Regions from separate parts of the Sphingomonas sp. LR59 genome, predicted to be linked through region 2. Evidence: riboswitches for the same ligand, from Rfam matches in the RefSeq annotation. Region 2 holds a riboswitch; the other holds the start of a gene.
What was found. A riboswitch is a leader RNA that binds a small molecule or an ion and turns the genes downstream of it on or off. The one in region 2 is predicted to bind fluoride.
Positions count from the first base shown of each region.

Region 1: it holds a riboswitch for fluoride, as region 2 does, so the genes downstream of both, QP164_RS14570 (voltage-gated chloride channel family protein) here and QP164_RS06985 (voltage-gated chloride channel family protein) in region 2, are expected to answer to the same signal.

Region 1 is NZ_JASPFL010000001.1:3,124,395-3,128,606, reverse strand. It holds gene QP164_RS14585 (anti-sigma factor family protein) at 1-50, opposite strand, end outside; gene QP164_RS14580 (RNA polymerase sigma factor) at 47-556, opposite strand; gene QP164_RS14575 (DUF305 domain-containing protein) at 602-2,362, opposite strand; fluoride riboswitch at 2,530-2,606, shown strand; gene QP164_RS14570 (voltage-gated chloride channel family protein) at 2,630-3,988, shown strand; gene QP164_RS14565 (DUF190 domain-containing protein) at 3,998-4,212, shown strand, end outside.
Region 2 is NZ_JASPFL010000001.1:1,540,697-1,544,908, forward strand. It holds gene QP164_RS06970 (arsenic transporter) at 1-468, shown strand, start outside; gene QP164_RS06975 (YnfA family protein) at 465-788, shown strand; gene arsH (arsenical resistance protein ArsH) at 788-1,528, shown strand; fluoride riboswitch at 1,601-1,677, shown strand; partial or broken gene QP164_RS06985 (voltage-gated chloride channel family protein) at 1,701-3,103, shown strand; gene QP164_RS06990 (hydrogen peroxide-inducible genes activator) at 3,100-4,041, opposite strand.

The sequences.
Region 1 (4,212 bases), 1.6 Mb from region 2:
CTGCCATCGATCCACGCGGCCAGATCGTCTTCTCCGATCGGGCTGGTCATCGAATACTCCTTAATCGTGGCCGTTCATCCTCCTGGAGGAGCGTCGCCAGACGGTCGCGCCCCCGCGATATGCGCGACATCACCGTTCCCAGCGGCACGCCGACGACGGCAGCGACTTCCCCATATGACAGACCTTCGACGGAAATGAGGAGCAGCACCGTCCGCTGCTCCTCGGGCAACGCATCAAGTGCGCGCAACAGGTCTCGGTGGTGCAGGCCTGCGTCCTGATCGGCCGGGTGGCCGAGCGCAGCGTCGTCCACGAGGTGGAGCGGAACCGCCGTACCTCGCCGGCTATGCTGCCGCTGATGGTCGACCAACAGATTGTGCAGGATCGCATAGATCCAGGGGCGAACCTCCGTCCCGCGTCGTTGCCGCCAGCGCCCGACCGCGCGCTCAAGGCAATCCTGCACCACGTCATCCGCCATCGCCCGATCGCGCAACCACGACCGGGCATAACGGCGCAGACCGGGGACCAGGGGCTCGATCGCGGCGGCAAGCGGGTCCATCTCAGTCGCGCTGCACCTGCACGATGCGGCCCGGTGCGCCATTCACTACCTCGGCGACCGCCAGAAAGCGCCGGGGGCCGCTGCACTGCCCTGAACGATCTGCCGGATCGGACCCGATGCGTTGACGATCGCCGCACCTGCCGGATTGCTCATGAAGTTCGCAAGCGGCTCTACCGCACCGCTGCCGTCCGCGTTGGCGGTGAGCACGAGCATATAAGGCTTCTTGGGCTGCAAACCGGTAACGGCACTCTGCACGACCTGAATGATGCCCTGGTCGAAGAGGGTAATGCTGCTTGCCGCACCATTGCCTCCAACTGGCCCCATGTTCAGATGCACCGCCTTGCCTGCCGTACCGAGCGGTTGGAGATTGTCGGTGCCGGGGCCTGTCGGAATAGCGTTCGGCACATAGGCGATCGCCTGCGGTGCCTGTCCGACCGGCACGGTGGCAACGACCTTGTTGCCGGCGGTGTCGATCGCGGCAAGTTCATCGGCATTCTCCAGCCCGACATAGATGCGCCGGCCGTCGCCCGATGGCCAGACGCCGTGCGGCATCTTGCCGACCGGGATGGTAGCGACAAGCGCGAAGTCGGACGTGCGGAACACCTTCACCGCGTTTTCCCCGCCCACCGTGACATAGGCGAACTGTCCCCTGACCGTGCGGGCGAAGTTGACGTGATTGGTGATCGGTCCGGTATCCAGCACCTTGAGGATCGCGAAAGGCGGCCTGGCATCGAATGCGACCGTCTTGCCGATGTCCTTCAGCGTGAACCACACCTGCTTGCCGTCCGGCGTCGCGGCGATGTTGGGACAGAACGGACTCGGCTGCGCCACCTGTCCGACCTGCGCGTGGGTCGAGACATCGAACACGGCCAGCACCGGATTGAACGAGGAACAGACATAGCCGTATCGGCCATCGGGAGAGAAGATCGTCATGCCCGGACCACCGGGCGTCTTGATGCGACCGGTCTCCTTGTACGTCGTGGGGTCGAGCACGGCGATGTAATCCTCGCCGCGTACCGTAACCCACACCTCCTTGCCGTCCGGCGTGAAGAACGCCTCATGCGGGCTGCGCCCGACATAGGTCGTGTGCTTGACGGTGTTGGTGGCGGTGTCGATCCACGACACGGCGTTGGATCCGATCGACACGACCGCCAGTGTTTTCCCGTCCGGCGAGAAGCCGAGGCCGTGAACCAGCACCTGCCCCTTGTAGAGCGGGGAAAAATTCATCGGCTGCGGATCGCCGAGCTTGATGACGCCGAGCAACCTGTTGTCGGCCGGGTCCGTCACCGACACCGTGTTGGAGAATTGTTCGGATGCATAGACGCGGTCGCGGTGGCTGACAGGCACGTCCTTGGCGTTCCACGGCGCCTGCTGGGCCATGGCAATGCCCGGTGCGGCGCTCATCAGCAAGGCGGCCGAGCGCAGGAAGGTCGGGATCATGTCAGTGCTCCATATGGCTGTGGTGGTCGCCGCCCTGCGTCGGGGCTGGCGTCGAAGGGGTAGCGGCTGACCGATCGCCAACTTCATGGCGGCGATCTCCTGCTGCTGATCGATGATGATCTCCTGCGCAATGCGCTTGAGCTGCTCGTTATGGCCGTAGCGCAGCTCTGCCACCGCCATATCAATGGCGCCCTGGTGATGCGGAAGCATCATTGCGACGAAGTCGCGGTCGACGTCGCCGGACGGCTTGACCATCATGCCCGCCATCATCCGGTCCATCGCGGCAGATACCATGCTGGCGTAGCCATCGGCGGGGGCGGCCGCGACTGCGCCGGTGAGCATGGCCGAAGCAGTCAGACCCAGCATCCAATTTCGTCTACGCATAAGCCTCCGGCGCATCAGTCTCGAAAGCGTAGACGACGCCCGTCGGGGTTTATTCCATGGGTGCAGTCATTTTATCGATCTTCACCAAGACATATGGTCCCTTCGCAACCCTGCGGTTGGTTGACCAGGTCGCCGTCGGACATCATATGCTCGGGCACGGCGATGGATTTCCGCCGGGCCATTCGGCCGAACCGCCCTCGCAAGGGCCGATGATTCCTACCAAGCGCCGCAAGGCAGCAAGGAGGAATCGTGCGCGCGACATTTCGCAATCTCTACGACCAGTTCAACATGGCAGCGTTCATTCGCGATCGCCGCACCCATGCCATGTCGGTGCTGCGGTGGGCTTTGATCCTGGTCCCGATGGCCGCAACGGTGGGAACGCTCTGCGCGGCCTTCTTGTGGAGCCTCGATGCCGTGACCCGGCTTCGCTTTGCCTTTCCCTGGCTGCTCTACCTGCTGCCGATCGGCGGGTTCATGGTCGGACTGCTCTACCACCTGACAGGGCGCTCGGTCGAAGGCGGTAACAACCTCATCGTCGAGCAAATCCATGAACCGGGGGGCGGTGTGCCGCTGCGCATGGCCCCGCTCATCTTCTTCGGCACGGTCGTGACGCACCTGTTCGGGGGATCGGCGGGGCGTGAAGGCACCGCCGTGCAATTGGGCGGCAGCCTTTCCAGCGGCTTCGGCCGCGCACTCAAGCTGGATGCGGAAGCGACACGCATCCTGCTGATGACCGGAATCGCGGCGGGCTTTGGCGCGGTCTTCGGGACGCCGATCGCGGGCGCGGTCTTCGCGCTGGAGGTCCTGGCGATCGGCCGGGTCGAGTATCGTGCGCTAGTACCATGCTTGGTCGCGGCACTGGTGGGTGACTGGACCTGTCTTTCCTGGGGCATTCATCACGGCGCCTACCATGTCGATGCGATGGTGCCGGTCGACGCGTCGCTCGTCTCAAAAGCCAGCCTCGCGGGCGTCGTATTCGGATTGGTCGGGCTGGCCTTTGCAGAGGCCAACCATGCGCTCGGCGGATGGCTGAAGCGCGTGATACCCTATGGCCCACTACGACCCGTTATCGGTGGTTTGGCCGTGATCGCGCTGGTCTGGCTATTTGGCACGCAAGATTATCTCGGCCTAGGCACGCTGGCGGCAACGCCGGGTGGCCTGACCATTGCCAGCTTCTTCGGCTCCAATACGTACCCGTGGAGCTGGGCGCTGAAGCTGCTTTTCACCGTCGTCACCCTAAGTGCCGGCTTCAAAGGCGGGGAGGTGACCCCGCTGTTCTTCATCGGCGCGGCGCTCGGCAATGCGCTCGCGCCCGTATTTGGAGTGCCGACGGGGGTGTTCGCGGCGATCGGCTTCGTCGCGCTGTTCGCGGGTGCAGCCAACACGCCGCTTGCCTGCACCTTCATGGGGATCGAATTGTTTGGCGCGACCTATGCCGTGCCGATCGCAGTCGCGTGCTTCGTCGCCTACCTCTGCTCAGGCCACAACGGCATCTACCTGTCGCAGCGCGTCGCTGTACCAAAGGTACCTGCCGCACACCTCACACCCGACGCGACCCTGCGCGATGCCCGCACGCACCGCGCTTCTCGCCGGCGCACGCGCGCCTGATCCTGTTTCCTGTCGAAAGCCCGTCATGCCCAACCGTTTCACTGTCCATCACCGCGAAGTCGGGATGCTGCGCATCTATCTAAAACCGTCCGACAAGATCGGCCCGCGTCGCTTCTGGGGGCAAAGCCGCTCTATCGTGAGCTGATTCGCACCGCGAAGGCGGACTGCATCATCAACGCCGTCGCGCAAAATACCCATTACGGCTTCAGCAATCACGAATCGAT
Region 2 (4,212 bases):
GTGCTGGCAGGTGCGCCGTGGCAGGTCGTGATTTTCTCGCTCGGCATGTACCTGGTCGTCTACGGCCTGCGGAATGCTGGCCTGACCGATCACCTTGCCAGCCTGCTCGATCGCACTGCGCAAGGCGGCGTGTGGGGCGCGGCGTTCGGGACCGGGATCATTGCCGCGCTGCTCTCCTCGGTGATGAACAACATGCCGACCGTACTGGTAGGCGCGCTGTCGATCGACGCGACGCACGCTACGGGCGCGATCAAGGAAGCGATGATCTACGCCAACGTGATCGGGTGCGACCTTGGACCGAAGATTACACCGATAGGCTCGCTCGCGACGCTGCTCTGGCTGCATGTCCTCGGGCAAAAGGGCATTCGGATTGGCTGGGGCTATTACTTCAAGGTTGGTGCGACACTAACGATCCCGGTGCTGCTGGTGACACTCGCGGCACTCGCGATCAGGATCAGCATGGTATGACGACGCTCGTGTATCTGGCCGCGGCACTCGCGGAAATCGCGGGCTGCTTTGCCTTTTGGGCATGGATGCGACTGGGCAAATCGCCCCTGTGGCTGGCTCCGGGCATAGTCTCGCTTATGCTGTTCGCCTGGCTGCTGACACGCGTGGATAGCGATGCAGCGGGGCGGGCCTATGCTGCCTATGGCGGCGTCTACATCTGCGCATCGTTGATCTGGCTGTGGGCTGTCGAAGGGGTAAGGCCCGATCGCTGGGACGCGGGCGGAGCCGCACTGTGCCTGATCGGCACCTGTATCATTCTGCTTGGCCCAAGGACCGCCTGATGCCGCTCCGCATTCTCTCCGATCCTGATAATCTACCCGCGCTCGATCGGCGCTATGCGCTCGATCGTCCTGCCCTTGGGCTAGGTGCTGGCGATCCACCTCCGCGCATCCTGTTGCTCTACGGCTCCCTGCGGGAACGGTCCTTCTCGCGGCTTTGCGTCGAGGAAGCCGCTCGCCTGCTGCAATTCTTCGGCTGCGAAACGCGGATCTTCGATCCCTCGACGCTGCCGCTACCCGATCAGGTGACGGGGGACGATCACCCAGCCGTTCACGAGCTGCGCGAACTGTCGATGTGGTCGGAGGGGCACGTGTGGTGCAGCCCCGAGCGGCATGGTCAGATTACCGGCATCATGAAGCTGCAAGTCGATCACCTGCCGCTGTCGATGGGTGGGATGCGCCCGACGCAGGGCCGCACGCTTGCCGTCATGCAGGTGTCGGCGGGGTCGCAGTCATTCAACAGCGTGAATACCCTGCGCGTCCTCGGCCGGTGGATGCGAATGGTGACGATCCCCAACCAGTCGAGCGTAGCCAAGGCGTTCAACGAGTTTGACGACGCCGGCCGGATGAAGCCGTCCAGCTATTACGATCGGATCGTGGATGTTATGGAGGAACTGGTGCGCTTCACGATCCTGCTGCGACCGCACACCAGGCAGCTTGTCGACCGCTATTCTGAGCGCAAAGAGGCTGGGGTGGTGATCGATACCGCGACCGACCTTTCGAGCATCGCAACAGCCTCATAGTGCCGCCCAACCATCCGGTCATGACCTCCTTTCAAACGTGCATTTGACCTTGGTGCATCGCAACGACATATAGCTACCAACGGCGATGGATTTCCGCCGGGCCATTTGGCCGAACCGCCCTCGCAAGGGCCGATGATTCCTACCAGGCGCCGCAAGGCAGCAAGGAGGAATCGTGCGCGCAACATTTCGCAATCTCTATGACGAACTCAATTTGGCGACGTTCGTCCGCAACCGGCACGACCATACCATGTCGGTGCTGCGCTGGGCGCTGATCCTGATCCCTATGGCCGCGGTCGTCGGCACGCTTTGCGGGGCATTCCTGTGGAGCCTCGATGCGGTCACCCGGTTGCGCTTCGCCTTCCCGTGGCTGCTGTACCTGCTGCCGGTCGGGGGCTTCGCCGTCGGGCTACTCTATCATCTGACCGGACGCTCGGTGGAGGGCGGCAACAACCTCATCGTCGAACAGATACATGAACCGGGGGCGGGGTGCCGCTACGCATGGCACCGCTGATCTTCTTCGGAACGGTGGTGACGCATCTGTTCGGCGGGTCCGCGGGTCGCGAAGGCACTGCGGTACAGTTGGGTGGTAGTCTCGCCAGCGGCTTCGGTCGCGCGCTCAACCTCGATGCGGACGGCACCCGTATCCTGCTGATGTGCGGCATCGCGGCCGGGTTCGGTGCGGTGTTCGGCACGCCGATCGCGGGCGCGGTGTTCGCGCTGGAGGTACTGGCGATCGGGCGGGTCGAATATCGCGCGCTGGTGCCATGTCTGGTCGCGGCATTGGTCGGCGACTGGACCTGCCTTGTCTGGGGTATCCATCACGGTATTTACCGGATCGATGCAGTGGTGCCGGTTGACGCAGTGCTCGTCATCAAGGCCGGGATCTCCGGCGTGGGGTTCGGGCTGGTCGGGCTGGTGTTTGCAGAAGCCAATCATGCCCTTGGTGGGTGGCTCAAGCGGCTCGTCTCCTATGGCCCGCTGCGCCCCGTGATCGGCGGGCTGGCTGTCATCGCGCTCGTTTATCTGTTCGGTACACGCGACTATCTCGGCCTCGGCACGCTCGCAGCAACACCTGACGGCCTGACGCTATTCAGCTTTTTCGGCCCCGACACGCACCCGTGGAGCTGGGCGCTGAAGCTGCTGTTCACGGTCGTCACGTTGAGCGCCGGCTTCAAGGGAGGCGAGGTCACGCCGCTGTTCTTTATCGGCGCGGCGCTCGGCAATGCGCTGGCACCCATGTTCGGCGTGCCGACCGGCGTGTTCGCCGCGATCGGCTTCGTCGCGTTGTTCGCGAGTGCGGCCAATACGCCGCTCGCCTGCACCTTCATGGGCATCGAACTGTTCGGGGCCACCTATGCGGTGCCGATCGCGGTCGCATGCTGCGTCGCCTACCTCTGCTCCGGGCATAACGGCATCTACCTGTCGCAGCGCGTCGCCGTCCCCAAGGTGCCCGCAGACGGCCTCACCCCCGACGCCACCCTGCGGGAGGCCCGGACGCAGCGCGCGTCGCGCCGTCGCGCGCATCCCTTATTCTCCCGGATAGCATCGTATGCCCATAGCTGCGTCCAGTCCTAACCGCCAAAAATCGTTGCCGGTTCGCCGGTGTCCGGCTGTTCCCACGGCATCACGCACCGCTGGATAACTTCGGCGAGACGGCGATATGTCGCTTCCCGTGGTGACGAGGAACGCCATATCATCGTCAGGTCGCGCACTGGCGCCCGCCTCGCCAGCGGTCGCGCGACGATCAGCTTCTCGCGCAGCACGTCCGACCGGACATACAGTGCGGGGAGGAGCGACAAGCCCATGCCGGTCGTCACCATGAGACGCAGCGTGTCGAGCGTGGTCCCGGCATAGTCGTCGACTTCGATCGCGCCGACCTCGTTGCATAGCGAAGCGATCTGGTCGTGAAGCCGTGGTGAGCGGTCCATGACCAGGATTGTCTCGCCGGCTAGATCCTCGGGCTGCACGACTTCGCATCGGGCAAGCCTGTGGTCGCTCGGCATGACAAGGTGCAGCGGTTCCCGGATCAACCGGACGAAACTGAAGTCGGGCTGGCTGGGTCCATGCGCCAGAAGGAGCACGTCATGTGTACCATCCGACAATTTCCCCGGCAGGCTTTCCAGCCTGTCCTCGCGCACGACGATCCGCAAATCAGGGAATGTCTCGCGTAGCGCCGGCATTGCCAGCGACAGGACGTACCCGCCAACCGTCTGCAGAACGCCCATTTGAAGCGTTCCCTGTAGTGCCGCGGGATCGTCACGGCGCGCGATCTCCCGAATATCCTCGATTTCGGCAAGCACGAAGCGCGCACGGCGAGCGATCTCGGCGCCGACCGGCGTCAGCACGACGCGTACGCGCGTGCGTTCAACGAGTTGCGTGTTCAGGCGACCTTCCAGTTCCTTCAACTGCATACTGAGCGTGGGCTGGGTGACACGACACTGATCGGCCGCACGGCTGAAGCTGAGCGTGTCGGCGACGGCCACGAGGTAGCGCAACTGTTGAATGCGAGGCATCACCAACCTTATAGGCAACCTCTATAAGCGGCAATGTAACTTCCGATTTTCTCACAACGACCGGGCCTGCTACCGAAAGAGCGTCCACAACGATCAGCATTCCGACGTGCCGTGCGGACAACTTCTCATCATTGATCCGCACGTCCCATCGGCGGTGCCGATACCGCAAAG